One region of the Chitinophaga sp. NPDC101104 genome, then DNA from elsewhere that is predicted to be linked to it. Evidence: riboswitches for the same ligand, from Rfam matches in the RefSeq annotation. Region 1 holds a riboswitch; the other holds the start of a gene.
What was found. Region 1 has a riboswitch for thiamine pyrophosphate ahead of ACQKLP_RS06780 (TonB-dependent receptor). Riboswitches for the same ligand answer to the same signal wherever they lie in the genome.
Positions count from the first base shown of each region.

Region 2: another riboswitch for thiamine pyrophosphate. It lies ahead of thiS (sulfur carrier protein ThiS); the one in region 1 lies ahead of ACQKLP_RS06780 (TonB-dependent receptor).

Region 1 is NZ_JBNNSF010000001.1:1,646,152-1,660,864, forward strand. Features, by position in the region: gene argC (N-acetyl-gamma-glutamyl-phosphate reductase) at 1-160, shown strand, start outside; gene ACQKLP_RS06740 (aspartate aminotransferase family protein) at 236-1,372, shown strand; gene ACQKLP_RS06745 (acetylornithine carbamoyltransferase) at 1,372-2,325, shown strand; gene argB (acetylglutamate kinase) at 2,325-3,122, shown strand; gene ACQKLP_RS06755 (M20 family metallo-hydrolase) at 3,127-4,200, shown strand; gene ACQKLP_RS06760 (GNAT family N-acetyltransferase) at 4,206-4,784, shown strand; gene argH (argininosuccinate lyase) at 4,796-6,127, shown strand; gene ACQKLP_RS06770 (hypothetical protein) at 6,203-6,577, opposite strand; gene ACQKLP_RS06775 (AraC family transcriptional regulator ligand-binding domain-containing protein) at 6,731-7,738, shown strand; gene ACQKLP_RS06780 (TonB-dependent receptor) at 7,802-10,174, opposite strand; TPP riboswitch at 10,280-10,372, opposite strand; gene ACQKLP_RS06785 (single-stranded DNA-binding protein) at 10,548-10,955, shown strand; gene ACQKLP_RS06790 (YgiT-type zinc finger protein) at 11,470-11,703, shown strand; tRNA gene ACQKLP_RS06795 (tRNA-Met) at 12,568-12,639, shown strand; tRNA gene ACQKLP_RS06800 (tRNA-Met) at 13,187-13,258, shown strand; gene era (GTPase Era) at 13,458-14,333, shown strand; gene der (ribosome biogenesis GTPase Der) at 14,359-14,713, shown strand, end outside.
Region 2 is NZ_JBNNSF010000001.1:181,702-196,414, forward strand. Features, by position in the region: gene ACQKLP_RS00820 (thiamine phosphate synthase) at 1-94, opposite strand, end outside; gene ACQKLP_RS00825 (hydroxymethylpyrimidine/phosphomethylpyrimidine kinase) at 220-987, opposite strand; gene ACQKLP_RS00830 (thiamine phosphate synthase) at 972-1,958, opposite strand; gene thiC (phosphomethylpyrimidine synthase ThiC) at 1,955-3,766, opposite strand; gene thiS (sulfur carrier protein ThiS) at 4,345-4,548, opposite strand; TPP riboswitch at 4,599-4,700, opposite strand; gene ACQKLP_RS00845 (sugar O-acetyltransferase) at 5,272-5,847, shown strand; gene ACQKLP_RS00850 (lipocalin family protein) at 5,885-6,373, shown strand; gene ACQKLP_RS00855 (hypothetical protein) at 6,474-6,782, shown strand; gene ACQKLP_RS00860 (hypothetical protein) at 6,940-7,218, opposite strand; gene ACQKLP_RS00865 (sterol desaturase family protein) at 7,227-8,066, opposite strand; gene dnaN (DNA polymerase III subunit beta) at 8,364-9,482, opposite strand; gene ACQKLP_RS00875 (pyridoxal phosphate-dependent aminotransferase) at 9,771-11,030, shown strand; gene ACQKLP_RS00880 (TetR/AcrR family transcriptional regulator) at 11,728-12,336, shown strand; gene ACQKLP_RS00885 (TetR/AcrR family transcriptional regulator) at 12,338-12,946, shown strand; gene ACQKLP_RS00890 (TolC family protein) at 12,969-14,330, shown strand; gene ACQKLP_RS00895 (efflux RND transporter periplasmic adaptor subunit) at 14,339-14,713, shown strand, end outside.

The DNA.
Region 1 (14,713 bases):
AGTGCTCGTGCAGCTGGAAAAACAGGACGGCAAGCTCGTCATCCACTCCATCGAAGACAACCTGGTGAAAGGCGCCTCAGGACAAGCGGTCCAGAATATGAACCTGATGCTCGGCCTCGAAGAAACGGCCGGCCTCAAACTGAAATCCATCGTATTCTAAACACTTTGGTTGCAACATGGAACCGGGCCAAAGCAAGGTTACATCTGGCAACTAAATGAGACAAACACGAACAAAATGAAATTATTCGACGTATACCCGGTCAACGATATCACCATCACCAAAGCGGAAGGCTCGCATGTCTGGGACGACCAGGGCAATCAATACCTCGACCTCTACGGCGGCCACGCGGTGATCTCCATCGGCCACACCCACCCGCATTACGTGCAGCGGCTGACCGACCAGCTGAACAAAGTAGGTTTCTATTCCAACTCCATCCACATCCCCCTGCAACAGCAGCTGGCGGAAAAGCTGGGCAAAGTGTCCGGGAAAGAAGACTACCAGCTGTTCCTCGTGAATTCCGGTGCGGAAGCGAATGAGAACGCGCTGAAACTCGCGTCTTTCTACAATGGCAGAAAGAAGATCATCGCTTTCAAAAAGGCTTTCCACGGGCGGACCTCACTCGCCGTAGCGGCTACCGACAATCCGAAGATCGTGGCGCCGGTGAACGAGACCGACAACGTGGTGTTCCTCCCCTGGGAAGATCTCGCCGCGCTGGAAGCTGCTTTCGACAAATATGAAGTGTCTTCCGTGATCATCGAAGGCATCCAGGGCGTGGGCGGCATCAACGTGGCGTCGGCTGCTTTCCTGCAAAAGATCCGCAGCCTGTGCGACCAGCACAATGCCGTGTTCATCGCGGATTCCGTGCAGTGCGGATATGGCCGGAGCGGTAAATTCTTCAGCCACGACCATGCCGGCGTGAATGCAGACATTTATACCATGGCCAAAGGCATGGGCAACGGTTTCCCCATCGGCGGCATCATCATCGCCCCGAAATTCAAACCTGCTTACGGCATGCTGGGCACCACTTTCGGCGGTAACCACCTGGCATGCGCGGCGGCGCTCGCGGTGCTGGAAGTGATCGAAAAGGATAACCTCATCGCCAACGCGGAAAATGTGGGCAATTACCTCATGGATGAACTGCGGAAATTCCCCGAAGTGAAGGAAGTAAGAGGCAAGGGCCTGATGATCGGGATCGAACTGCCGGAAGAACTGGCGCATGTAAGAAAAGAACTGCTCTTCAAATACAGGATCTTCACCGGCGAAGCCAAGCCGAACGTCATCCGCCTGCTGCCTTCGCTGGCGCTGACGAAAGACCAGGCCGATCAGTTCCTAACCGCATTCAAACAAGCTTTAAAACCGGTACACGCGTAATGAAACAGTTTATTTCCGTGGAGGATGTGCCCGGCGTGCCACAGATGGTGGATATCGCGCTGGATTACAAGAAAAATCCTTTCAAAGAAAAAGGCCTGGGGGAAAATAAAACCCTCGGCATGATATTTCTCAATCCCAGCCTCCGCACCCGCCTCAGTACGCAGGTAGCCGCACGGAACCTGGGCATGGAAGTAGTCGTGTTCAATATCGATAAAGAAGGTTGGGCGCTGGAAATGAACGACGGCGTTGTCATGAACGGCAACACCACCGAGCACGTGAAGGAAGCCGCCGCCGTGATGGGCCAGTATTTCGACATCCTGTCCATCCGCACCTTCCCCGGACTGAAGAACAAGGAAGAAGACTATACGGAAAAATATATCAACCAGTTCATCAAATACGCCGGCAAACCGGTGATCAGCCTGGAAAGCGCCACCCTGCACCCGCTGCAGAGCCTCACAGACGCCATCACCATCCGCGAACAGTGGAACCAGCCGCGCAAGCCGAAAGTGGTGATGACGTGGGCGCCCCACGTAAAACCGCTCCCGCAGGCCGTTCCCAACTCCTTCGCGCAGTGGATGAACGCCTGGGACGAAGTGGATTTCTCCATCGCACATCCCGAAGGTTATGAGCTCGACCCGAAATTTTCCGGCAACGCGAAAATCTATCACAACCAGCAGGAAGCGTTGGAAGGGGCCGATTTCGTGTATGTGAAGAACTGGTCGTCTTACACCGACTACGGCAAGATCCTCAACTCCGATCCCGCCTGGATGGTGACCAACGAGACGCTCAAAAATACCAGCAACGCCAAAGTCATGCACTGCCTGCCCGTACGCCGCAACGTGGTGATCGCAGACGAAGTGCTCGACGGACCGCAGTCTATCGTGATCCCCGAAGCGGGCAACCGCACCTGGGCCGCGCAGGCCGTGATCAGTGAAATCTTAAAAAACCGCTGATGGCTGCAAAAGAAAAAGTATTCGTCGTGAAAGTGGGCGGGAATGTCATCGACAATCCCGCCCTCCTCGATACGTTCCTGGCCGATTTCGCGAAAGTCCCGGGCCGGAAGGTCCTCATCCACGGCGGCGGAAAAATCGCCACCCGGATCGGTGACAAACTGGGCATCGAATCGAAATACCTCAACGGCAGAAGGATCACCGATGCCGAAACGGTAGACGTGGTGACGATGGTGTATGGCGGGCTCGTCAATAAACAGATCGTCGCCAAACTGCAGGCCAACGGTGCCAACGCCATCGGCCTCACCGGTGCGGATGCCAATATCATCCCCGCAGTGAAGCGCCCCGTGAAAGACGTCGACTACGGTTTCGTGGGAGACATCCCCGCCGGCACCGTGCAGACCGCTCCGCTGCAACTCCTGCTGGACGCAGGCCTCACGCCGGTCCTGTCTCCGCTCACGCACGACGGGAAAGGACAAATCCTCAATACCAACGCCGATACCATCGCCTCTTCGGTGGCCGTGGCCCTCGCTGCGCATTACGACGTTCGCCTGGTTTTCTGTTTCGAAAAGAAAGGCGTGCTGCGCGATGCGAACGACGATGATTCGGTGATCAACCTGATCAACCAGGACGTGTACCGCGAGCTGCTGGCCGCCGGCGCACTGTCAGACGGCATTCTTCCCAAACTGGAGAACGCCTTCGCGGCCATCGGGAACGGGGTGAAAGAAGTGCTGATCGGCCATGCGGACGATCTGCGCCGCAACACCACCGATGCCGTGGCCGGTACCTTAATATGCTGACTATATGTGGAATCAACAACGCTATGAAGGCGCCGTTCAGCTACTGAAAACGCTCATCGCCACGCCTTCCTTTTCCAAAGAGGAAGACGGCACCGCCGCTATCCTGGCGGGCTTCATGGAAGATCACGGGGTAAAGTACCATCGTCATCTCAACAATGTCTGGGCGCTCAATAAGCATTTCGATCCGGCAAAACCCACCATCCTCCTCAATTCCCATCACGACACCGTTAAGCCCAACCCGCAATATACCCGCGATCCATTTGCCCCCACCGTGGAAGACGGCAAGCTTTTCGGCCTCGGCTCCAACGACGCCGGCGGCTGTCTGGTGAGCCTCATCGCGGCGTTCCTGCATTTTTACGAAACGGAAAATCTTCCTTACAATATCGCCATCGCCGCCACGGCGGAAGAAGAAATCAGCGGCGTCAACGGCATCGAAAGCGTATTGCCCCTGCTGCCGGAAATCGACTTCGCCATCGTAGGCGAGCCCACGAAAACCGACCTTGCCATCGCCGAAAAAGGCTTGATGGTGCTGGATTGCGTGGCCCATGGCAAAGCCGGGCACGCCGCCCGCGACGAGGGAGACAATGCCGTGTATCATGCGATCGACGATATCAACTGGTTCCGCAATTACCGCTTCCCCAACGTGAGCGAAACGCTGGGGCCGGTGAAAATGAGCGTGACCGTGATCCATACTTCCAACAAGGCGCATAACGTGGTGCCGGCGGAATGTTCGTTTGTGGTGGATTGCCGCGCTACCGACCAGTACACCCTGGAAGAAATGTTGGAAACCGTCCGCGCGAACGTGAAATGCGATGTAAAGCCGCGCTCCATGCGCATGCGGCCTTCCTTCATCCCGAAAGAGCATCCGCTCGTGCAGGCGGGCATCGGCCTGGGGAAACAGCTGTACGGCTCGCCCACCACGTCTGACCAGGCGCTGATACCGGCTACTTCGGTGAAAGTGGGCCCGGGCGACAGTGCGCGCTCGCATTCGGCCGACGAATTCATTTACCTCGACGAGATCCGCCAGGGCATCGATACCTACATCCGCCTGCTGTCTGTCGTGAATGGCGTAAATTAGTGGCAATGAAACAGCTCATCCTCGAAAATAAACGTGTACTGCTGCGTCCGCTGGAAATGGAGGATACCGACAGCCTGCTGGAAGTGTCGCTAGAACCGGAGATGTGGGCGGTGGGCTCTACGGCCATCCGCGACCGCGCAGAGCTGGAACGCTACATCCAGACGGCGTTGGCCGAAAGGGAGCGCGGGGAGTCTGTCCCGTTTACGATCATCGACAAGCAAAACGGCCGGATCGCCGGCAGCACCCGCTACGCAGCGATTTCGAGCCAGCATAAGCGCGCCGAGATCGGGTACACCTGGATCCATCCCGATTTTCAGCGCACCGGCCTCAACCGCGCCATGAAATTCGCCATGCTGCAATACGCATTCGAAGTCTGGGGGCTGAACCGGATAGAGCTGAAAACGGACGAGCGCAACGAAAAATCCCGCAACGCCATGCTGGGCATCGGCTGCAAGCAGGAAGGGATTTTGCGGCATCATATGGTTACATGGACGGGCCACCTGCGCAATTCCGTGTATTTCAGCATGCTCCGCGAAGAATGGCCGGACGTCCGCCAGCGGATTTTCGGCAAATATGATTTTTAAACTGATTGACGATGAAACTTTGGCAGAAAGATAAAGCCTCCCTTGCGGCGGTAGAACAGTTCACCGTAGGCCGCGACCGCGAAATGGACGCTTACCTCGCGCCCTTCGACGTGCTCGGCTCGCTGGCGCATATCGCCATGCTGGAATCCGTAGGGCTGCTGCCCGCGGAAGACCTGGCCGTGCTGCAAAAGGAACTGAAGAATATCTACCGCGAAATCGCCGAAGGGAATTTTGTGCTGGAAGACGGCGTGGAAGACATCCACTCGCAGGTGGAGCTGCTGCTCACCCGCCGCGTGGGCGAATCCGGCAAGAAGATCCACAGTGGCCGGTCCCGCAACGACCAGGTGCTGGTAGACCTCAAGCTGTTCCTCCGCCATGAACTGGAAACGATCGTGGGCGAAACGAAGGAACTTTTCGACCTTTTGCAACAGCAGAGCGAGCAGTATAAAGGCTTCCTCGTGCCCGGGTACACCCATCTCCAGATCGCGATGCCCAGTTCGTTCGGGCTGTGGTTCGGCGCGTATGCGGAAAGCCTGGTAGACGACCTGATCATGCTGCAGGGCGCTTACCGGGTGGTGAACAAAAACCCCCTGGGCTCGGCGGCCGGCTACGGCTCGTCGTTCCCGCTAAACCGGACGATGACCACGAAGCTGCTGGGCTTCGAGGCGCTCAACCACAACGTGGTGTACGCACAGATGGGCCGCGGTAAAACGGAGAAACTGGTGGCCTTCGCGCTGGCAGGCATCGCCGCTACCGTGTCGCGCATGGCAATGGACGCTACGCTGTTCATGAACCAGAACTTCGGGTTCATCGGTTTCCCCGACGAGCTGACGACCGGTTCGTCTATCATGCCCCACAAAAAGAACCCCGACGTCTGGGAGCTCATCCGCTCGCATTGCAACAAACTGCAGGCGCTGCCCAACGAGATCGCCATGATGACGGTCAACCTGCCGTCCGGCTACCACCGCGATCTGCAGCTGCTGAAGGAAAACCTGTTCCCCGCGTTCGAAACGCTGCGCAGCTGCCTGCGGATGAGCCGCCTCATGCTGGAAAACATCCGCATCAAGGAAGATATCCTCAAAGATGAAAAATACCGTTACCTGTTCAGCGTGGAAGTCGTGAACCGCCTCGTACTGGAAGGCACGCCGTTCCGCGAAGCGTATAAACAGGTTGGGCTCGACATCGAAAGCGGCAAATTCGAACCGGATACAGACATCCGCCATACCCACGAAGGCAGCATCGGCAACTTGCAGAACGATGCCATCAAAGCCCAGATGGACGCGGTGATCGGCGGATTCCCCTTCGCCTCGGTACACGCGGCGATCGATGCGCTCGTTAAATAATCTCGAAAGTATTTCCGGAAATAGAAAAGGGACGCCTGCTGAAGACGTCCCTTTTTTCATGTGTATATCCTGATGTCAGGCGGTGGCGAAGCTGCGCATCCCTTTTTGCTGGAGAATGGCCATGGCGGCTACCCACAGCGCTACGCCGGCGATCAGTAAGATGCCGATCCCGGAGATCAGCGAAAAGAGAAAGAGAATGGCCACGGCGCTGCCGATCACCCAGATCGTATCCAGCCGGATGATCCATTTTACCGAGGCAGGAGAAGGGCGTTGCGCCACGAACAGCACGCCCGAAGCGAAAACGACGAGGAACAGCCCTACAGCCACGAAGGGCGCGGTGGCGGTTACGCCGAAAATGTTTGCGGCTACACCGGGGAAAATCGCCAGCAGCAGGCCGGTTGCGAGGGAAGAAATGCCATTGATGCGTAAGGTGGTGGTTAAAGGTATCATGGTGTTTGTGTTTTGATTTGTTTGATTTAATGATACAAAAGTAGCGCGGCCCACCCGCCCGGGAGTTATCCGCAGGCGACTATCAATTGTCATTTCACGACAACCGTCGTATCTTCCCGCCACGCCGCTCTAACTTTGGTGAAAACTTCCGCCATGCAGGACCATCAGCAACAATTACTTCGCGCATTATTGGCCTACGCTACGCAACGCGGCGCCGATCCCAAAAGGCTATGTGCCCTTTCCAACATCGATGCGCGCATATTACAACAGGGGCACCCCGTGGCGGTAACCGCCGCTCAAATCAACAGTCTCTGGAAAAACGCCGCCCATGCGGCAGCAGATCCGCTCTTCGGGTTGCACTTCGGCGAATCCATGCAACTGGCGGCCCTGGGCGTGGTGGGACAGATCATCCAGACCAGCAATTCCATAGGCGAAGCGGTGGCGCACGCAGGCGCATTGACGCCGCTGCTCACCGATATGTTCCGCATGCATACCGATCACGGTGCCCAACAGTTTTCCATGCGCTTCGTGGCCGATCCCGTCAAAGCCGCCGATCATCCCCATACTTTCAAACATTTCAGCGCGTTCATCGCCATGTTCGCGGTGCATGAGCTGGACGGCCTGCTCATGCGCCGGTTGTCGCCGGTCGCCGTGCAATTGCCTTACGATGTGGGAGAAACGGCGGAGTTCGAACGGGTGCTGCGTTGCCCGCTGAAAAAGAAGGGCGAAACGCTCACCCTTACGTTCGACAACAGCTGGCTGCACCAGGAAATCCTGTCGGCCAATTACGAACTGCAAAGCATCCTGCTGCAACAGGTCCACGCGCTGCAAGCGGGCGCCCAGCCGGCGGGGGATTTTCATGCGCGCATCTTTCAATACCTGCTTACCAATTCTTATCTCTATTCCGCGTCCCTCGAATCCGTGGCGGCAAATTTCAGCATGAGCCCGCGGAGCCTGCAACGCAAGCTCGCCGGAGAAGGTGTTACTTTCCTGCAGGTGCAGGACGAAGTCCGCAAGGCCCTGGCGCTGGACTATCTCCGTTCCGGCCATCATTCCGTCAAAGACATCGCGTATATGCTTGGCTACAACGAGTCGAGCGCCTTCCTCAAAGCCTTCAAACGGTGGACGGGCAAGACGCCCGGCGAAATGCGCATGGCATAAAAAGACGAAGCCGGCGTTGTGCGCCGGCTTCAATACTTGGTTCGGATATGGTTTTCATGAACGTTACAGACCGATTTTCACACCGGCCATAAAATTAATGCCCGCCATAGGGAAATAATTATTGATCGCTTTCATGGTGCCGCCTTCCAGGTAACCGTAGGTGTAGCCATTGGGCGCGTATTGTTTATCGGTAAGATTGTAGGCGATGAACTGGAGTCCCAGCTCGCGGAAGATCCGCTGCGGAACGGTGTAGTTGAGGCGCAGGTCGGTAACGGCGTAGCCATCGAGCCGGCGGTTTTTATCGCCTGAATTGTCGAGGTATTGCGGGCCTACGCCTTTCTCGACGAGGTCTGCCGAAAATCCTTTGAACGGCCGGAACGTCAGCGTAGCGCCGCCCACGAAAGAAGGGGAGAACGCGATTTCCGTGCTTTCGTAGGTCTGCGGTTTCTGGCCGCCGTTGTCCCAATCGTCGAGGTACTCCGTGAATGCGCTGATGCGGTTGCGGCTGAAAGCAGCGTTCGCCTGAACGGTGAACCATGCGGCGGGCGTGTATTGTCCTTCCACTTCGATCCCCAGGCGATAGCTTTCCGGGATGTTGGTGCGGGCATATGCGCCTACGTCGTTGATACGGCCGGTGGGCACGAGCTGGTTGCGGTAGTTCATGTAGTACACGTTCGCCTGAACGCCAGCGTTGGCGCCGCGCCAAACGTAGCCTGCTTCGAGGTTACGGAGGGTTTCATGCAGCGGGGCCTGTGCGCCGCCCACTTCGAAATCGTCGCGGTTCGGCTCCTTGTTGCCGATGGCGTAAGAAGCGTAAACGTGTTGGCGTTCGTTGATCGTGAAAGTGGCGCCGCCTTTGGGATTGAAGAAATCGTATTTTTTATGTTGACGGATGCCCGGGTTCTTGCGGAAACCGTCGAGCTCGTAGTTCACGTGCCTGTATTGCAGGTCGGCAAAGAGTTTCAGTTTGCTGGTCAACGCGTATTCACCTTTCCAGTAAACGTTCAGGTCGGTCTTGAGCGCGTCGAGGTCATACCAGCGGAAGTCTTTGTCGAATCCGCCTTTTTCCGCCCAGATCACTTTACCATAATGGTTTCCTTCGTACTTGTTCCAGCCGCCGCCTGCCGTCCAGGTGAACCTTTTGAGGTCGTGACGGATGGAAAAGATGCCGCCGTAGAAGTGGTTGTCGAGCCACAACTGGCGGATGAGGTCGCTTTGATGCGTGGTATCGCCATCGTGTACGGGGCCGGTGATGCCATAATCCGCGTACCAGTCGTTTTCCCGCCAGTTTTCATAGTAACCCTTGCCGCGGGTGTAATGCAGGGCGGCATTGAAATGGAGGTTGGAGCGGAAGGCGTGGTTGAACAGCAGCTGGTAATGGTCTTGCTGGTAATTATCGGTTTCGTTGTCGTAGAACCCGCCTTTATCCATTTTTCCGTTGGGGTTGTACGTCCGGCCGTATTCCTTGATCTCGGCGTCGGTGGAGCCGGTCCAGGCCTGGTAGGTTTTTTCCTTGCCGGAGAAGACGTTGAGGCGGATGGAGGATTTACCGGCGATGTAGGCGAAAGAGGTGTAGAAAGATTTGAGGTCGGAGGTGGCGCGGTCTATATACCCGTTTGAGGAGATTTTCGACAGGCGCACATCGGCGGTGAAGTGATCGTTGATCAACCCGGAGCCTGCGCTGACGGTGGTTTTCCAGCTGTCGAACGAGCCGTAGGAGGCGTTGATTTCGCCGTATGCTTTATCGCGGAATTCGTTGGTGGACAGGTTGAGCGATGCGCCGAAAGCGCCGGCGCCGTTGGTGGAGGTGCCTACGCCGCGTTGCAGCTGGATGCTGGAAACGGAGGAGGCGAAGTCGGGCATGTTGACGAAGAAAGTGCCTTGTGATTCCGCGTCGTTAATGGGGATGCCGTTAACGGTGACGTTGATGCGGGTGATGTCGGAGCCACGGACGCGCAGGCCGGTGTATCCGATGCCGGCCCCGGCGTCGGAGTTGGTGGTGACGGACGGGAGTTGGTTGAGGAGGAGGGGGAGGTCTTGTCCCAGGTTTTGTTTGGCGATGTCTTCGCGGCGGAGCTCGGACTTGGTGAAGGGCGAGTTGGTGCCGGCGCGGAGGGAGGTGATTTCCACGGGTTTCACGAACAGTCCGGTTTCGGAGAGGGTGAAATGCAGTGTGGAGGTGCCTTTACGGAGGGTGTCCCTGGCGGGGGCGTATCCGAGGAAGCTGGCCTGTACGATGGCGGGCTGTTGTTTGGGAAGGGGGAGTGAGAATCGGCCGCTGGCGTCGGTGATAGCGGAGGGGCCGTTAAGAATGGCGATGGTGGCGCCTTCCAGTGGTTGGCCGGTGCGCGCGTCGGTGGCGGTGCCGGAGAGTGTTCTTTGTGCCAGTGCGGCGGTGGTGCAGCAAAGCAGGGCAAAGAGCAGGAGATGTTTCATGATCGGTTCCTGTTTATGACGGTTTAAAGGTTCGATGACCAATAGCGGAGCTGGGCCGGTGAAGGCCGCGCCGATGTACTATCGCAATAAAAACAGGTAAGTAGGAAATGTGCCGCTTACCTTTCCTTACCAGCATTACCTGGTTAGGTTCAACGGGTTTGATCTCAGCCTGATAGTAAGGCACCCCGAGGTGAAAAGGGCCGTTTACGGGCCCGTATTCTGGGCAAAGGTAGCTATAGCGCCCGAAAAAAGCCGAAATAATTTTTCGTGTTTTGAAAATTGCCTTAACTTACGATTCGTTAACCCGATACTGCTTTCTGATAGAATAATTCCCATAGCCAACTTTTTTATTTGTTAACCTAAATCACAAACAATGATTAAGATTCAATTGATCGGTCACCTGGGTAAGAATGCTGTTTTGCATGAGGTGAACGGTAAGCAGGTGCTGAATTTCAGTGTGGCGCATAATGAGCGTTACAAGAATGCGCAGGGCGTGGCGCAGGAGCGCACGATCTGGGCCGACTGTGCGATGTGGGCGCCGAATGCGGTGGGGGCTTATCTGCTGCAGGGGACGTACGTGTATGTGGAGGGGGTGCCATTCCTGGATATGTACACGACGCAGAGTGGTTCGCCGGCATGTGCGCTGAAGGTGCGGGTCACGAACGTGCAGTTGTTGAATCACGGTCCGCGGCTGGAGGGGAAGCCCGGGGGCGAGGGTTCCCAGGAGGGCGGACTGGCGGCCCCGGTGCCGGAAGACGTGACGGAGGAGCTGCCGTTTTGATGCGTCACTAAACTGATCCATGTTATTTCGATGATAAGTACAGGCAGCCGGCTGGAACGGCCCGGCTGCCTGCATCCATACCCCTGGGCCGGTGCGCGGCTTGGGGTGGGAGAGGTGTGTGCTTTCGGGGGGGAGGGGGAATGATGGGTGATATAGCCAATTCAATGGCGGACGGTTAGAATTTAGATTAAGCGGGTCGAAAGAACAGTAAAATGTGTTGATTGATTGAGTATTAAATGGAAGATTGATTATTGAAACAGCCGATTCAAAGGTGGGTGGAAGGAATATGAGAATGAGTTGATGTAATGGATGGTTAAAAAAGCTGACTGATAGGGAAATAAAATGAAAGTATCGGGTAGGTGATATTGCGTTTTATGTGCAGTGATGAAAGTTGAAGTGTGAAGTCGAAAGGAAAGTCATTCCAGCTATATGGGATGTACCTGTTTGTTAAGAGCGAATTCGGTAAAAGGAGCCGGTAAGGAAACGAGCTTTATTCACCGAAAATTTAGACAATATGGAATGTACGAAATGCAGCAAAGGAAAAAGAGAACGGGGACAAGTCAGCGTTTATCTTGAAAGAGATGACGCCGTATTCGTAGTTCGTGGCGTTCCCGCGGATATCTGCGACGCATGTGGATATTACGACGTGTCTCCTGAAATTATGGATATACTGGAAAAGAAAGCAACGAACATTCTCCAACAGGAAGCGCATATGAAGTTAATGCATTTGCGGCCGGGATCGGCATAACTGGCTGTGATAAACTACGGTAAATCCGGTGGGTGGAACACATACATTCATATCTGAATTGGCTGTATAACATCAAACAGGAATGGTTAGGCCTGTATTTGATTACCGCGTCAACGGAGATGACAGCGGTAAGGATACATGGTTTGATAGCAATTGATATTGTTGTCGTCCGTAACAAGGAAAACAACGGATATTGTTGTAGTTCGGCATGATTTTACAAGGCGAATGTTGACAACTGCGGTCGGCCCGACTTGTGGAACACTTACATTTATTTCCGATTTGTCTGTATGACTTACAGGTGGGAATAGTTGTGCCGGTACCCATTTTCCGAGTCGATAAAGATGATCATGGTATATTTATATTGTTTCATGAATGTATCGTCATAATGGAAGTGACTGCAGTCATTCATCTTAGATGAACACAGTTGAAATTGTTTCATTTCGGCCTGGTGCTGCACGGCGAGCGCTGGCAACAGGAGTAATCTTGACTTGTGGAATGCATACATTTATTTTCGATTTGGCGGTATAATTTCCAAACAGGAATGACAGTGCCAGTAATCAATTTCCATGTTGACGGAGACGGCTGTGGCATGAATGTGTTGCTTCACATGAATGTATTGTTTCATGGAAAGGGAAATTGCCGTTAGCCTTCGGCGGGAAACACAAATGAGATTGTTGTAGTCAGGGTTGTTTCAGGTGTCAACGGTTGCTAACAGCATGCTTTTATGGATTTGGAAGAAAAAATATTTTCGGCTGTAACCTTTTGTGGTGGATGGTTTTGGTGTAATTAGAATTTATTTCTCCAGGGGGAATGAAAAATAAATTTCGCTTTAGGAAATATTTTCACTTACATTTGCACCCACATTGCGAGGTAGAGCAGAGGTAGCTCGTCGGGCTCATAACCCGAAGGTCAGAGGTTCGAATCCCCTCCTCGCTACAGCGGAAACCGCGATCACAGTAATAAGTGTTCGCGGTTTTTTTTGTTGCATTTTTTCGCAAGCCCCAATTACAATCCTATGCCCGAATAGATGGAGCATTTCTTTACGGCTATCCCGGTTCTTTTCGTAATGGAACTGGTTTTATAGAAAATACACCGCCAGAAATAATGAACTCACCCGTTAATTGCCAAAGCCAGTGTGACTTGATATCCTTCCCGATTCTTTCTTATTAAATCCGGAAGGCGTAGGTACAACAGGTAAAACGTACTCGATGGGATGGGCCAAGGTGTTAAATAGCAATTTCGAATACTTCAAAGATTAGCTTTACAGGGTTTGAAAGCTTACATGGCAAAAGCTATCTAAATGTGTCATAATGCCATTGTTAGCACCCGCCACCTCACAAAATCGTACAGCTTGTAAAATTTTTTTATTCCCTTGTAACCAGCCGTAGGGAAGCGTCCCCGGCCAATCACTAACAACAGTAATCCCCTAATTCCCAAAAAATATTTGTCAACCAATATAATTCCCTTACCTTTGCAACCACATTGCGAGGTAGAGCAGAGGTAGCTCGTCGGGCTCATAACCCGAAGGTCAGAGGTTCGAATCCCCTCCTCGCTACGAAAGAAAGTCGGAATCCCGCTCCCGGAGCGGGATTCACTTTTTTATAAACATCAGGGCCACACGTACGGATATCCGCAAAAATGCACCGTCTATCGAATCATGCCGAACCGCTTCGGCTTTTTTTATTTGTGCTACCTTTGCAGCCGAACTCCCCGGTATCACATCCCCGAGGCCGTTCAACGAATTAAATTTTATAATGATGCATCGCGCAGGTTTTGTCAATATTTTCGGGAAACCGAACGCAGGAAAATCAACCCTCCTGAACGCCATCCTCGGCGAAAAACTCGCCATCGTTTCCCCTAAAGTCCAAACCACCCGCCACCGCATCACCGGCGTTCTCACCGAGCCCGGCTACCAGATCGTCTTCTCGGACACCCCCGGCATCATCGACCCGAAGTATAAAATGCACGAGAAAATGATGTCGGCCGTGAAATCCGCCCTCGAAGACGCCGACGTTGCCCTCCTCCTTATGGACGGCCGCGATAACCTCGACGAATGCCTCGAGCTCTTCGGTTCCCTCAAGCTAAAAGGCACCTCCATCCTCGTTATCAACAAGATGGACAACCTCGAAGCCCCCGCCATCGAAGAAATCAAAGCCAAATGCCTCGCCTGGGGCAAAGCCAAATCCGTCGTCTTCATCTCCGCCATCCAGAAGAAAAATATCGACCTCCTCAAAAAGGAAATCGTTCAGCTCCTCCCCGAAAGCGAGCCCTTCTACCCGGAAGACACGCTCACAGACCGCTCTACCCGCTTCTTCGTAGCCGAAATGGTCCGTGAACAGATCTTCCACCTCTTCGAAGACGAAATCCCCTATCACACCGCCGTGGTAGTCACCCTCTTCCAGGAAAAACAAACACTGACCAAAATATCCGCCGATATCGTCGTAACCCGCGAAACGCAAAAAGGCATCATCCTCGGCGAAAGGGGACGGTCCATCCGCGAAATCGGGTCACGCGCCAGACAGGAAATCGAAAAATTCCTCGACCGGAAAGTTTTCCTCGAGCTCCATGTCAAAGTGCGCGACAAATGGCGCGATAACGATAATTACCTCCGTGAATACGGATTATTGTAAACAACGACTTTAAAATCAGAATAATATGCCAGGGTTCACAGTAGCCATCGTCGGACGCCCGAACGTTGGGAAATCCACCCTCTTCAACCGCCTGCTCGAACAACGCAAGGCCATCGTCGACGACGTCAGCGGCGTTACCCGCGACCGCCAGTACGGCATCGCCGATTGGAACGGCAAAACCTTCAACGTCATCGACACCGGCGGCTTCGTATCCCGCTCCGAAGACGTGTTCGAACGCGAGATCCGCAAACAGGTGAAAATCGCCATGGAAGAAGCCAACGTGCTCATTTTCATGTGCGACGTGACCACCGGCATCACCGATCTCGACGCCGATGTGGCCGACCTGCTCCGCCGCTCCTCCAAACCCGTGTACCTCGCCG
Region 2 (14,713 bases), 1.5 Mb from region 1:
AGCGGCAGCCGGCTTCGCAGGCGGAGAGGATATTATCGGCGTGCGATGCGGTGGCGGTTTGTTGCGAAATGTAAAGTAGTCGTTCCAACTTCATCATGTTTTCGGAGAATTTCTCGGTTTTTGTTATCGGGCGGAATGTTTATAACCCTGTTCTGCGTTTGTTTTCAAGGGTATTATGGTAACCTCCGTTTTTCGGAGCACGAACACGCCCCTGATTTTTCAATCCGGAATTTGACTAATATGCTTTCGTTCCGGCGCATGCCATCCTACCAGTTCCGGGCTGCTCATCAGGTAGCGGTAGGTGTAATCCTTTCCCGCGCTGCAGGCGGCTTTCAATGGTAATCCGCTGGCCATGGCGGCGGTGATGGCGGCGGAGAGCACGCAGCCGGAGCCGTGTTTCGGGAAGGCATTGCTGGCGGGCGGAGCGAAGTCTGTTGCGGAATCCTGGTGAAAGAGGGTATCTACACCGGGTTTGAGGGGCCGATGGCCGCCTTTGAGCAGCACAGCGCAATGATGCGCCATTGCTTTGGCGCCGGCTTCTCCATCGGGAAGGCCGCTCATGGCTACGGCTTCATCGTAATTCGGTGTGAGCAAAGTAAGCGAGGGAAGTACGGACGCCCAATGTGCGTGAATGGCGTTATGGAAAACATAACCAGCCGAGGCGCGCAGCACGGGGTCGAGCACGAATGCGATGCCGGGCCGGACGGCGCGCAGTGCGGCAATTACTTCCGCGATCGTTTCGGGGTGCGAAACGATGCCGATTTTACAATAATCCACGGGGTATTGCTGCACGAGTGGCAATGCCTGGGCGATGATATTATCGGCGCTGACCCATTCCACGCCAAGGAATTCGGTGTCGGTTTGAACGGTGAGTGCGGTGCAAACGCCGAGCCCGCGGAGGTGCCAGGCTTCGAAGGTTTTGATATCGGCGAGGAGGCCTGCTCCTCCCGAGGGGTCGAGGCCGGCGAGGCTCATGGCAAAAGGCATGGTGAGTCGGGTTTAAATGGGTGAATTGAATTTTTTGAAGAAGGCCATGCGGTTATCAAAGTGGAAATTATTTCGCTCATGCGTTCGGGTTCCCCCCAGGCCGCGCCCAATACGGCTGCGCCGCAGAACCCTTTTGCCCGGGCTGCTGCGATATTCCCTGCATGGATCCCGCCGATGGCAATGGCGTTCGGAGGGATCGACTGGCAGGGCCGTGCATTGTAGCCGGGTTTGGAGATACTGTCGAACACGGGGCCCATCAGCACGAAATCGAATCCGGAAACGACCGTTGAATCGTGGTGAATGGAAGTGCTGACCCATTTGCCCGCCTCGCGGAGTTTCCGGATTTCGTAGGGCGCAGTTTTAGCACGGGCATCTTCGCTGAGGTGAACGCCTTTCAGCATAAACGTTTCCACCAGCGAAGGGAAAGTAGCAACGATAACTTTGGCGCGATGTTGACTGGGCAGGCCCTCCAACCACCGGGCGTAGTCGCTTTCGTTCCAGCCGGGTTTACGGAGCAGGAGGGTTTCCAATCCTGCATCGAACGCGGATTGGATGACTTCGTGTTCAGACAGCATGTGGCCGGCGGCTTCAGGGAACGGCGTTTTGCGAGATGCTTGATCGCAGAGGTTTAGTTCGTGTTCAGGCAACAGGTGCCCGGCCGCTTCAGGGAATTGTGTTGTGCGCACGTCCTGATTGCGGGGAATTCTCTGGTGCCCAGACTTGAAGCGTTGTGCCGAACCAGGGAATAGTGTAGTGCGCACTTCCTGATCGCGGGTAATTACCTCGTGCCCAGGCATCGAGTGCCCGGCCGATCCTGGGAATGGTGTTGTATGTTCTTCCTGATCGCGGGTAATTACCTCGTGCCCAGGCATCGAGTGCCCGGCCGATTCAGGGAGGTGCGTTGTTAACCTTTCCTGCTCCTGGTACATTTCCGGCAAAGGAAACTCCGGTGCTGTGATGAGCCAGATCATGCGTAGATCTCCCCTCCCCTGGCGGTGAAATCTTTTGCTTTTTCGGCCATGGCAGCATCTCTTTCTGCGTGCTCGCGGACTTCCTGCGAAATCTTCATGGAGCAGAACTGCGGGCCGCACATGGAGCAGAAATGCGCCACCTTCGCGCCTTCCGCCGGAAGTGTAGCGTCGTGATAACTGCGGGCAGTATCGGGGTCGAGCGATAGGTTGAACTGGTCTTCCCAACGGAACTCGAAGCGCGCCTGGCTGAGAGCGTTGTCCCGGTGCTGCGCGCCCGGATGTCCTTTCGCCAGGTCTGCCGCATGTGCCGCCAGTTTGTAGGTGATCACGCCCTGTTTTACGTCATCCCGGTCGGGGAGGCCCAGGTGTTCCTTCGGTGTAACATAACACAGCATGGCCGTGCCATACCAGCCGATCATCGCCGCGCCGATAGCGGAAGTAATATGGTCGTATCCCGGGGCGATGTCGGTAGTGAGGGGGCCGAGCGTATAGAAAGGCGCTTCGTGGCAATGTTCCAGCTGTTTGTCCATGTTCTCCTTGATGAGGTGCATAGGCACGTGTCCCGGGCCTTCGATCATTACCTGCACATCCTGCTTCCAGGCGCGGTGGGTCAGTTCGCCGAGGGTTTCCAGTTCCCCGAACTGAGCCGCATCGTTGGCATCGGCGATGGAGCCGGGGCGGAGGCCGTCGCCCAGGGAGAAGGAGACGTCGTACGCTTTCATGATTTCGCATATCTCGTCGAAATGCGTGTAGAGGAAGTTTTCCTGGTGATGGGCGAGGCACCATTTCGCCATGATGGAACCCCCGCGCGAAACGATGCCCGTCATCCTTTTGGCGGTCAACGGAACATAGCGGAGCAGCACACCGGCATGGATCGTGAAATAATCGACGCCCTGCTCGGCCTGTTCGATCAATGTGTCGCGGAAGATTTCCCAGGTAAGGGCTTCGGCTTTGCCGTTCACTTTTTCCAGCGCCTGGTAAATAGGGACGGTCCCGAGGGGGACAGGGCAGTTCCGGATGATCCATTCGCGGGTTTCATGGATGTTTTTGCCGGTACTGAGGTCCATGATGGTATCTGCTCCCCAGCGACAAGCCCATACTGCCTTTTCCACCTCTTCTTCGATAGACGAGCTGACGGCGGAATTGCCGATGTTGGCGTTGATTTTGACGAGGAAATTGCGCCCGATGATCATGGGCTCACTTTCCGGATGATTGATGTTGGCGGGGATGATGGCCCTGCCGGCGGCGATTTCACTGCGGACGAACTCCGGAGTTATAAGCCTGGGCGCATTGCCCGTACCGCGATGTTGTTGCCAGAGCGGGTCTCCGTCCCGGAAAGCGACGTCTGCCCGTTGATTTTCCCGGATAGCGATGTATTCCATCTCAGGAGTAATGATGCCTTTGCGGGCGTAGTGCAGTTGGGTGACGTTGGAGCCGGCGCGCGCCTTGCGCGGCAGCGGCGGTTCACCCGTGCGGAGGTGCGCCAGGGCAGGATCTGCGAGGCGGGCGCGGCCGTAGTCGGAAGTCAGGGCTGGCAGCGTAAGAACGTCTCCCCTTTCGTCGATCCAGTTTTCGCGGAATCGGGGCAGCCCTTTCGCGGGGTCTATGAAAATGGAAGGGTCGGTATAAGGGCCGCTGGTATCGTACACCGTAACGGAAGGATTCGGTGTGGAAGCGCCCTGGCGGCCATGAGCGCGCGTGTCTGTCTGGGAGATTTCGCGCATGGCTACTTGAATGTCTGGCCTGGAACCCTCGACATAGATCTTCTGTGAGGCAGGAAATGGCGTGCGGGTAATACGGTGTTGCATGTTGAAAAAGATAAAAGGTTACGAATGGGCATGAAGAGGGCCTTACGTCCCCGGGAGGCGCAAAAGCTCGTCCGGCTCCTTGTGATTGGTGCGGATGCCGGTAAATAATAATTGATGTGCCGTGATCAGCGATTGCGGGCAGCTACGCCGGAAGCGTTGTTGCGCCTTCGTCTTTGTTAATGGACGATGACGATGCGGATTCCTGTGTCAGTCAGCGATGGTGGATGGCTTCGTTGGAAAGCAATCTGGTGGTAGCCAGACGTTATTGCCAACAAAGGCGCGTATTCCTGCCTGGTCTCCCGGCAATTCCCGGCAATGGAACATGGAAGCAACACTGGTCACCGTTGCCAATGACCGGCAGTGATGATGCGTAATCAATTTCAATCTATGAACGACGATTTAACACGTTATAAAGTGTTGCCGGTTGAACCATTCAACACCGTCATTTTATGTGAGGGTGATTGATTGTGCTCCGGAGTATGCAGGCATCAAACGGAACCTGCCCACTGAACGCGAAACCGTCTGGGATCTCGAAATGAAAACCGTACCAATAGCGCGCATCGCTGACGCAGTCCCCATTATCCGCCCTGGGTGGCCTGGATAATGGTCACCTGATCGTCTGGCACAAGCAGGGTACTGGGCCAGTCTGGCCTGGGTATGACCCTTCGGTTCACCGCTACGGCGATACCTTTGCCGGTTGAAAGCTGAATAAACTGTAAGAGCGCAGTAACGGAGGTTTCCGGCTGCACCGCATAAAGTTTATTGTTTACAAGCACTTCCATGTTTGCAAGGAATTTAAGTGAAACAATAAACTTTAAGGATGTGAGAGAAGGAGTTCAGTATTACTTTTCCCTACGGCAGTGTGAACTGCATCAGGTACTGAGGGTATCATCTCAGTTTTCCCGTTTCCGGGAAAACACCCCTAAAGTGATTACAAATCTAAGCGATGAAGGGCCAATTTCCAAATTGGATAAAACACACACATTCATATGACGCGAAATTCGCATCGCTACAGTGAGAATGCTCTTTGAAATTCCTTAGTCGCCGATCCTTCCAAAATAAAGCACGCCCTGGCACCCTAGTTCCGGAGAAAGAAAGCCGAACTTGTAACGATATTAATACGAATTTGACGAGAAGTTGTCCACACCGATACACGGATGATGTTCATGGTATGTAAAACTCGTGTCAGCTTCATCCGTTTTGAATAGAAGCGCAAAACATAAAAGTTCCCCACGCAATCTAAAAACCACGATAAATTTTTCATAGGCAAAAACAATAGAAAAAAGCACTCGTAAAAACTTTCACCATTGGCATTCACCAAAATCAGTATTTGCCCAATTTGCCAAGAGCCTTGTCGATAGAGGAAAGCATCGTTTCCCGGAAATGGCCATGGACTTCATGGAGCGTATTGGGACGGTCCATCATTTAACCGAACGAACTATTGGGAATAATTAAAGTATTCCGGTAAAGGCATCAACATCCATCATTCCACTAACTTTATCCCTATGGAAGCATTAAATAACGCCGAAGTCAAGATCATTCACCGGCAAACTCCGGAATCTTCCGCGATGGTAGCCAACACCCGCCGCGCCATGACCCTCACCGCAGCCATCAACCGGCTAACGTTCAATGACGCCGACCAGGTCCGCGAACTGTTCAGTCAGCTGATCGGGCAGACGGTCGACGAAAAATTCATCCTCATCCCGCCCTTCTACACCGCCGGAGGGAACGAAATCCGCGTAGGCCGCAATGTTTTCATCAATCAGAACTGTACGTTTTATGACCTCGGTGGCCTCGATATCGGCGACGACGTCATGATCGGGCCAAACGTCAGCATTATTACCACCGGCCACCCCGTAGACCCCACAGCCCGCCGCGCCATCACCATCGGGAAACCCATCGTGATCGGGAGCAATGTCTGGATCGCGGCAGGCGCCATCATCATCGGGGGAGTAACGATCGGTGAAAACTCGGTAGTAGCCGCAGGAGCGGTGGTGACGAAAAACGTACCCCCGAACACTCTGGTCGGCGGCAATCCTGCACGGATTATTCGCGCGATCGGGACACAACCACCTGTTTAGCATTATCTTTGATAGGATACATTAAACAACCATTCGTATGACCCGCATCCTCCTGCCAGCGATCCTCCTCCTCGCCGCCGCTTGTAACAACGGCGAAGGTGAGGCGCATAAAGACAGTGTAGCCGTTACCGGAAGCGACACCATCTTCATCGAACGGCCGCTGGAGCCCGCCGTGGCATTGGATGCTGTTCATGTCGATTCCACTCTTCTCCCCGGCCGCTGGGTACAGCCCGCCGAAGGGGTAGACACCCTCCTCCTCGGGTTTCAACTCAAAAAAGGAGGCAAAGCCTCCTCCATCCAGCTGGAATCCCTCAAATACCAATCCTGGAGCATCCATAACGACACCCTCCTCCTCCACGGCCTCGCCGGATACTCCAAAGCAGACACTATCTTCCTGCAGACAGACACCCTCCTCATCCGGGAACTCTCCGATACCGCCCTCCGCGTCCACCCCGTAAACGCCGCAGAAGGCCATATCGAAACGTTCAAACGCCAAACCTCCACCGGTTCCAAAAAACGCAGGTAACCACCAGCTTAATTCCCGGAAACACCACGCCAGCAAGCTTTCTGCAAATTCCGCCAAAAACATTTTTCCGGGAAATCCTCCCCGCTGGTTTTAGGGCGAAGTGACGCAAATCCATTTATGCATCGGAACGGTAAAAGGTCAGCAAACCCAGGCCGGTCTTTCCCGCGCAATGCAGGATGGGATTGGATGGATCAGCCATGGTAAAGGTTTTCAGGGGAAGTTGACCGCGTTTGGCAGCAAGAAAGCAGGAATTAAGGGCAACGGGACGCAAAAGCAAAGAACAACCCCTTCCGGCGAAAATTTCGCCGGAAATGCTCCGTTTGCCCGTAAAAGGAAAGAAAATCATCCGCCGGCTACCTTTCCAGGTGGCGACTGCATCATCAGCGTTGTTTCATGGATATCGGGATAGGAGGACCGGCCTTTCGGGTTACAAAGGGTCGCTTCGGCCAGGGAGTCAACAGGATAGTAACGCAAGTTCCCCGTTCAGGATTCGGGAGGTTCTTCATCAGGCGGGTATGGTTTTCACCATCGCCTAAGAGAGGAACTTGCGGTCCAGCTTGCGCTGTTTACAGGTTATACATTTGCCAGATCCCGATCGCAGTGGCTACGATCGCTAAAAACAAACCGGCAACGGTCATTTGCAATTCATCAATATTCTTGCGGGCAATAACGGCCGAAACCACGCAAAGCGCAACTCCCGCCGAGCCCATGTAAACCGATGCTTCGGGCGATTTAGTGATGAAAGCGAACGCAGCGGCAACTACGCCGATGAAAATGGATGCAAAACCTGCAATCTTGGGCAGACTTGTTGGGTGGTGCATTGTGTACGAATTATAAGTGATCAAAAAATTGGCTATTGGTGCAATCCTGTCTGTTGATGTTGCGGGTCCGCGACCGGCACATCTTCCCACGGTGTCTTCAGCAAGGGCCCGATCTGCTGATATCGTTCATCCAGGTACTCATCCAACCCATAACGAAGACGGGTCGTATCTTTCACGGTCACGAACGTGCCAAATAGGCGGTCCCAGATAGAAAATATATTGGCGTAATTCGAATCGGTCTCCGGTTGATAACGGCTGTGATGCACCTTGTGCATGTCCGGCGAAACGATCACCCAGCTCAGCGCCCTGTCCACCGCCTGCGGCAAATGGATATTGGCGTGGTTGAACTGGCTCATGAATGCGGAGAGCGACTGGTAAAACATCACCATCCACATCGGCACGCCCATCGTGAAAATGGCCAACAGCAGCGCGCCCACCCTGAAAACACTCTCCACCGGGTGATGCCGCAAAGCCGTAGTGGCATCTACCGCCGTGTCTGTATGGTGGATTTTGTGGAAATGCCACATCCACGCCGTTTTGTGTTGTACCCAATGCACCAGCCAGGCCCCGATGAAATCCATCATCATTACCGCCAGCAGGCAATGCAGCCAAACCGGCATCCCGAAGAGGTACAACAGCCCGAAGGGCTTGCTGGCCGTCCAGTCAGACACACTTACGATCAAAAAAGCGAACCCCAGGTTTACCAGCGCCGTGGTCAGCGTGAAAAACAGGTTCGTGCCCGCATGTTTGAACCGGTTATTCCGGAACCGCATCCTCGGGATCACGCCTTCGATCACCCAGAGGAGCACCAGCCCAGCTACCAGCATCGCGGTGCGGTAGTGTGATGGTATATGTTCGAAAAACTCCATCATTCGTACCAGCGTTTCGGGTCGTGTAAGCGGACCAGTTATGAATCCTTACGGTTGTTATCACTTAGAAATTACGACATTTTGCCCAATAGTGGCGGGTTTCAGCCCATATATTTCTTACGGCTGAAGGAAGGTTTTCATTCATAGATTTATTTATATAACAAGAAAAAATTAAGCGTGGAGAGAAAATGGGGTTTGGGAGAAGAATGCCGGAATTGTTTAATATATAATGGTTTTCCATGGGAAATAAAAAAGCCGCCTTTTGACGGGCGGCTTTTTCTATGCGGATTCGTTCGATGATCAGTTGTTCATCAGCAGGGGCATCACCAGCATGAGCAGGTCTTCCTCTTCGGCTTTTTCTACCGGGCGGAGGATGCCGGCCTTGGTCGGCGCGCTCAGGTCGATGGTGATTTCGTCTCCCTCTGCTGCGTGCAGCATTTCGATGAGGAATTTGGCGTTGAAAGCGATCTGCATGTCCTCGCCGCTGTACTGGCAGCTCATGCGCTCGTTACCTTCGAAAGAGAAGTCCACATCCTGCGCGGAAAGCTGCAGCTCGGAGCCGCTGATGCTCAGCGCCACCTGGTTGGTGCTCTTGTTGGCGAACACGCTCACCCGCTTCAGGGCGTTCTGGAAATCGCTTTTCACGAGGGTGAGGCGGTACGGATTGTCTTTCGGGATCACCACTTTATAATCGGGGAAACGCGCGTCGATCAGGCGGCAGATCATTTGTGCGTTCTCGTGGGAAACGAAGAAGTGGTTGCTGCTGTAGGCGATGCGGATCTCGCTTTCGTTATCGGGAATAGCGGATTTCAGCAGGTTCAGCGGCTTTTTGGGGACGATGAAAGTATCGTCCTGCGGGCATTTCACGTCCGTCCGAACGTACTTTACCAGCCGGTGCGCGTCCGTAGCCACGAAAGTGATATTGTCCGGGTGGAGCTCGAAGAACACGCCGGTCATCTGTGGGCGGAGATCGTCGTTGCTAACGGCGAACAGCGTTTTGTTGATGGCCGTGAGCAGTGCAGAGGAGATCATGGTGAAATTGGTGGCGTCTTCTGCCGCGGGCTCTTTCGGGAAGTTCTCCGGGTTTTCGCCCATCACCTTGTATTTACCGTTGTCGGAAGTGATTTCGACAGCGAAGGAATTGAGATCGATGTTGAAGGTCAGCGGTTGATCGGGCAGGTTCTTCAGGGAATCCATGAGGATCTTGGCCGGGATACAGATGCGGCCGCTTTCCTTGGCCTCTACCTCCAGTTTCACCTTCATCACGGTTTCCAGGTCGGTGGCCACAACGGTCAGCTCATTCTTTTCGATCTGGAAAAGAAAATCTTCGAGAATGGGCAGCACGGTGTTGGAGTTGATCACGCCGCTGATCTGTTGCAATTGTTTCAGTAAAGTGGAGGAAGAAACGATAAACTTCATAAGGTTACTTAATAATTGTTGCAAATGTAAGGCAAACAAAGATAGAAAGTTTCGCCAATGATCCACCCTCGGCTTTTCCACATCGCATGGCAACAAACAAAAATGCGAAAGACGAATGCTGCTTGTCAAAAATGCAGTTAAATCGTCATTTCTTGAATAAATATCCGGGAAAATGCCTGTATATTGAAAATATTGAAAACAATGTACCGGTTCTTTTAAATTATTGTCAAATCGGTTAATTTTGCGGGCGCAAAAAACATCATTTCATTAAAATCAAAATCAAGGGATATGAAACTGTCTCATTTAGCCGAAACGCTGATAGGTTCCGAAATAATCAAACTTGCAGGAGAGATCAAGGAAAAGCAGGCTAAGGGTGAAAAGATCTATAATTTCACCATTGGCGATTTCGATCCCAAGGTTTTCCCCATCCCCCTGGAGTTCGAAAACGAAATCTGCCAGGCATACCGGGATAAATACACCAACTATCCTCCGGCAGACGGTATCCTGGAGCTCCGCAAAGCGGTAGGCCAGTTTATCAGCGAGCGCGAGGGTCTCGATTACGACCCGCTGAGCGAGATCGTGATCTCCTGCGGCGGCCGCCCCATCATCTACGCAACTTACCGCACCATCGTTGACCGCGGCGAGAAAGTGATCTACGCTACCCCGTCCTGGAACAACAACCACTACACCCACTTCCTGGAAGGCGAGCACGTGGTGCTCGAAACCAAAGTGGAAAACGACTTCATGCCTACCGCGGCCGAACTGAAGCCCCTCCTCAAAGGCGCTACCCTCCTCGCCCTCTGCTCTCCCCAGAACCCGACCGGCACCACCTTCGCCAAAAAACAACTGGAAGAGATCTGCGACATGGTACTGGAAGAAAATAAAAGCCGCTCCGCCGGTGAAAAACCCCTCTACGTACTGTTCGACCAGATGTACTGGGTACTCACTTTCGGCGATACGCAGCACTACAACCCCGTTTCCCTCCGTCCGGAAATGAAGGATTATACCATCTTCATCGACGGTATGTCCAAAGCTTTCGCCGGTACCGGCGTGCGCGTGGGTTGGGCACTCGGTCCCAAGCACGTGATGAGCAAAATGAAATCCATCCTTTCCCACGTTGGCGCCTGGAGCCCCATGGCAGAACAGAAAGCCGCGGCCAAGTACCTCGTGCAGAAAGAAAACGTCGATAAATACCTCGCTCTTTTCAAAGGCGAAGTGGAAGAACGCCTCGTGAAAATCTACGAAGGGTTCGACGCGCTGAAGAAAGCCGGCCACGCCGTAGACGCCATCGCTCCCCAGGCAGCGATTTACCTGACCATCAAGCTCGACCTGAAAGGCAAAACCACTGCCGACGGGAAAGTGCTGGAAGACCAGGGCGCCGTTACCAGCTACATCCTCGACGAGGCGAAACTGGCGGTAGTTCCGTTCTACGCGTTCGGGTCCGACCGTACTTCTCCCTGGTATCGCCTGAGCGTGGGTACCTGCGTGAAGGAAGAGATCCCCGCAATGCTGAGCGCCCTCAAAGCTGCGCTTGAGAAACTGAAATAAGCCATACCATATATATAATGGTAACAATACCCGGCCCCGGTGCGCTCCACACCGGGGCCGTTTCTTTTTAACCCGGCGCGGCTTTAGTGTAACATGCAAATCAATGAAAATCAATCACTTTTAACTTTCGCTGATATGGCCACCCTGCACGTTAGACAGGCATTCATGCAGCTTAAACCGCTATTAATGATAATTTTACACAAATATTTTTAATGCGTAATTGCGGAAAACTGAAAGCGCGATGGACAGGTTTTCCCGGAAAATGAAAGCTCCACCGGAATGCCCACATAAATTATCCATCGCCTTCCGGAAAAATCCGATTGAAAATCAGCCCGTTTTGTCGGGTAAAATATTTTAACTGATAGGCAGCCCCATATCGTTATGCATCGCCTCAAATCGCCTAAAACCCTATTAATTACACTTTTACACAAAAGGTTTTAATGCGTAATTTAAAAAGCGTCTTTTGTGTAAAATGGCTAATAATATATTAAGTTGTTGATTATCAATTTAAATTGATTTTCGACCGGTTTCCGTCCAATTCATCCTCAAACACTTGCAATCCCCTCAAACCCAGGAAACTCCCTAAACTCCCATCTGTCACCAAATCGTTAAAAATGCGTTAAATGGTCAACTGTGCTTACTAAATTCAACAGAAGTTTCTAATTTTGACTTTATAACTAAAAAAGTCAGAAAGTTAATGTTAACTGAAAACAGGGATGAAACAAGGGAACGCATCATCGATGCGGCACTGAAACGGTTCACGTATTATGGCGCCTCCAAAACGACCATGAACGAAATCGCGGAAGACCTCCATTGCTCCAAAGCATCCCTGTATTACTATTTCCCCGACAAACAGGCACTGCACGTAGCCGTGCTCGAAAAAGCCGGGGAAACCTATTTCCACGATCTCCAGGAAAAAGCCGACCAGGCCGTAACCGCCCGCCAGGCCTTCATGGAGCTCATCGCCACCAGGCACGAATTCGCCCGCAGGTTTTGCCGGCTCGAATTGTTTAAAGTGTTGAAAGACAAACACCTGGTGCGCATCGCGAACAAAGCCTTCGAAGCCGCGCGCGACCGGGAAATAGGTATCATCACAAACATCATCGAAAAAGGCGTCGACCGTGGAGAAATGGTAAGCGCAGACCCGGCAAAGGTCGCCGCCTTGTATATGCATGCTATGATCGGCTTGCGCCTGTCACTGGTTAGCAAGGATTTAAGTGAAGAGATCAGTGACGAGGAATTTGAAAGGGTGCGGGAGTGGCAGGTGCAACTGGCCGACATATTCATCAATTCATTAAAAAAGTAAGATGCGAGACAGGATTCTGGAAACAACGCTGCGCTTGTGCAAAACTTTCGGGGTGAAAAGCATCACGATGCAAGACATCGCCCGGGAATGCGGTATCTCCAAGAAAACAGTTTACGAACACTTCTCCGACAAAAACGAACTGATCGACGAAGTGACCGGCTATATGACCGACACCTACCGCGACCGGCTCGCCGAATGTCACAACGCCGGAAAGAACGCGATCGATGAGCTCGTGATGTCTATCAACCACACCGAGCACATGGCGCGGAGCACCAACCCCATCCTCCTCTTCGAACTGGAGAAATACCACCCCTCCGCCTGGAAGCGGGTGCAGCATTTCAAACAGGATGAAATGGCGGCCACCGTGCTCGGCAACCTGGAGAGAGGCATCCGCGAAGGGCTCTACCGGCACAACCTGCGGACAGACATCATGGTGCACCTGCGGCTCCTCCAGATGGATTCGCTCTTCAACCCGATGCATTTCCCCGCCGCGCAGTTCGAACTGCACGACGTCATGTACCAGCTCACCGTTCATTATATCAACGGCATCGCCACCCCGGAAGGACAGGCGCTGCTGGAAACATACCTTCCTTCCGCTATCACCGCATAACACTATCGTCACAATACACAGCATGAAAAAATGGATCATACCGTTCCTGTTCCTCTCTTCCGCCTGGACCACGAACGTTTACGCACAAACGAAACAGCTGTCGCTGCAGGAGGCCCTCCGTTTTGCGCTGGATCATAACCAGCAGCTGGCCGTCAGCCGCCTGGAAGAGCAGATCGGCAAGCAGAAAACCCTGGAAGTCCGCGCCCAGGCCCTCCCCCAGATCACCGGTAACGCCAACATCACCGACAACATCAAGAAACAGGTGATGGTGCTCCCCGGAGAATTCAACCGCGACGAGCCCGGCAAACCGGTGGCGCTCCCCGTAGGTACCACCTGGAACGCTTCGGCCACCGCTGAACTGAACCAGCAACTGTTCAACCAGAGCGTTTTCACCGGCCTCCAGGCCGCCCGCTCCGGTGAAGAATATTACACCCTCCAAACGCAACAAACGAAAGAAGTTGTCATCTATAATGTTTCGGCGCTTTACTACAGCCTCCTCGTAAAACAGGAAAAACTCAACGTAGTGCAAAGCAATATCGACAAGATGACCAAACTCGTCGAAACCACCCAAAGCCAGCTCGATAACGGCCTGGCCAAAAGGATCGATCTCGACCGCATCAAAGTGAGCCTGGTGAACTACCAGACCCAGAAAAGCCAGCTGATCAACCAGCTGAAAGTGGACGAGAACAAGCTGAAACAAGCCATGGGCATGCCGGTAACCGAAGACCTCGAGTTCCCTCCCCTCGCCCTGAGCGATATCGAACAGAAAGCCGCGGTGACGACGGATTTCGGGGAATTCAACCTGTCTAACCGTACCGAATACAAACTGTTGAAGAAAAACGAAGAGCTGCAACAATTCCAGAAGAAAGCGTACATCGCCGAATACTTCCCCAGCCTTTCCTTCAACGGCCGGTATTCCTATAACAGCCTGAGCGACAAGTTCGACATGTTCAAAGGCAACAACGGCACCGCCAATAATTTCGGCATGGCTTCCATCGGGCTGACATTGAAGATCCCCATCTTCGACGGCTTCGCCCGCCGCAGCCGCGTGAACCAGGCCAATTACACCCTGGAGCAGATCGCCAAAAAACTGGATGCCAACAAAATGGAACTGACCACCGCGTTCGAGAACGCAAGGCTCAGCCTGCTGAACAGCCTCAGTACCATCAAGTCGCAAAAGGAAAACGTAGCCCTCGCCGACGAGGTGTACGCATCCACCCAAAATAACTACAACCTGGGCCTCGCCAACCTGACGGACCTCCTCAACTCGGAGACCTCCCTCGCCGAAGCCCAGAACAGCTATAACGAAGCCCTGCTCCAGTACAAACTCGCAGAGCTCGACCTCATCAAATCACACGGTAACCTGCCCTCACTCTTAAACTAATGCAAGCCATGAAGAAAGTTTTAATCTACGGCACTTTAACTATAGCAGCCCTCGCGGCCATCGTCTGGAAACTCAACGCCAACAAGGCAGCCAACGTCGCCAAGACGGAATTCGTGAAACAAAGCAACTCCGGCGAAATTCCCGTGCTCACCGAAAAGGCGACCCGTGTGGATTTCGATCAACACTTCGCCGCCAACGGCAACTTCGAGCCGTTCAAGGAACTGACCTACCTCGCTGAAGCCTCCGGCCGCATCAATCAATTGCTCGTAGACGAAGGCAGCTACGTGAAACAAGGCCAGATCATGGCGCGGGTCGACGATGAGATCGTAGGTACCGACCTGGCTTCCGCAAAAGCCAATCTCGCACAACTGAGAGTAGATAAA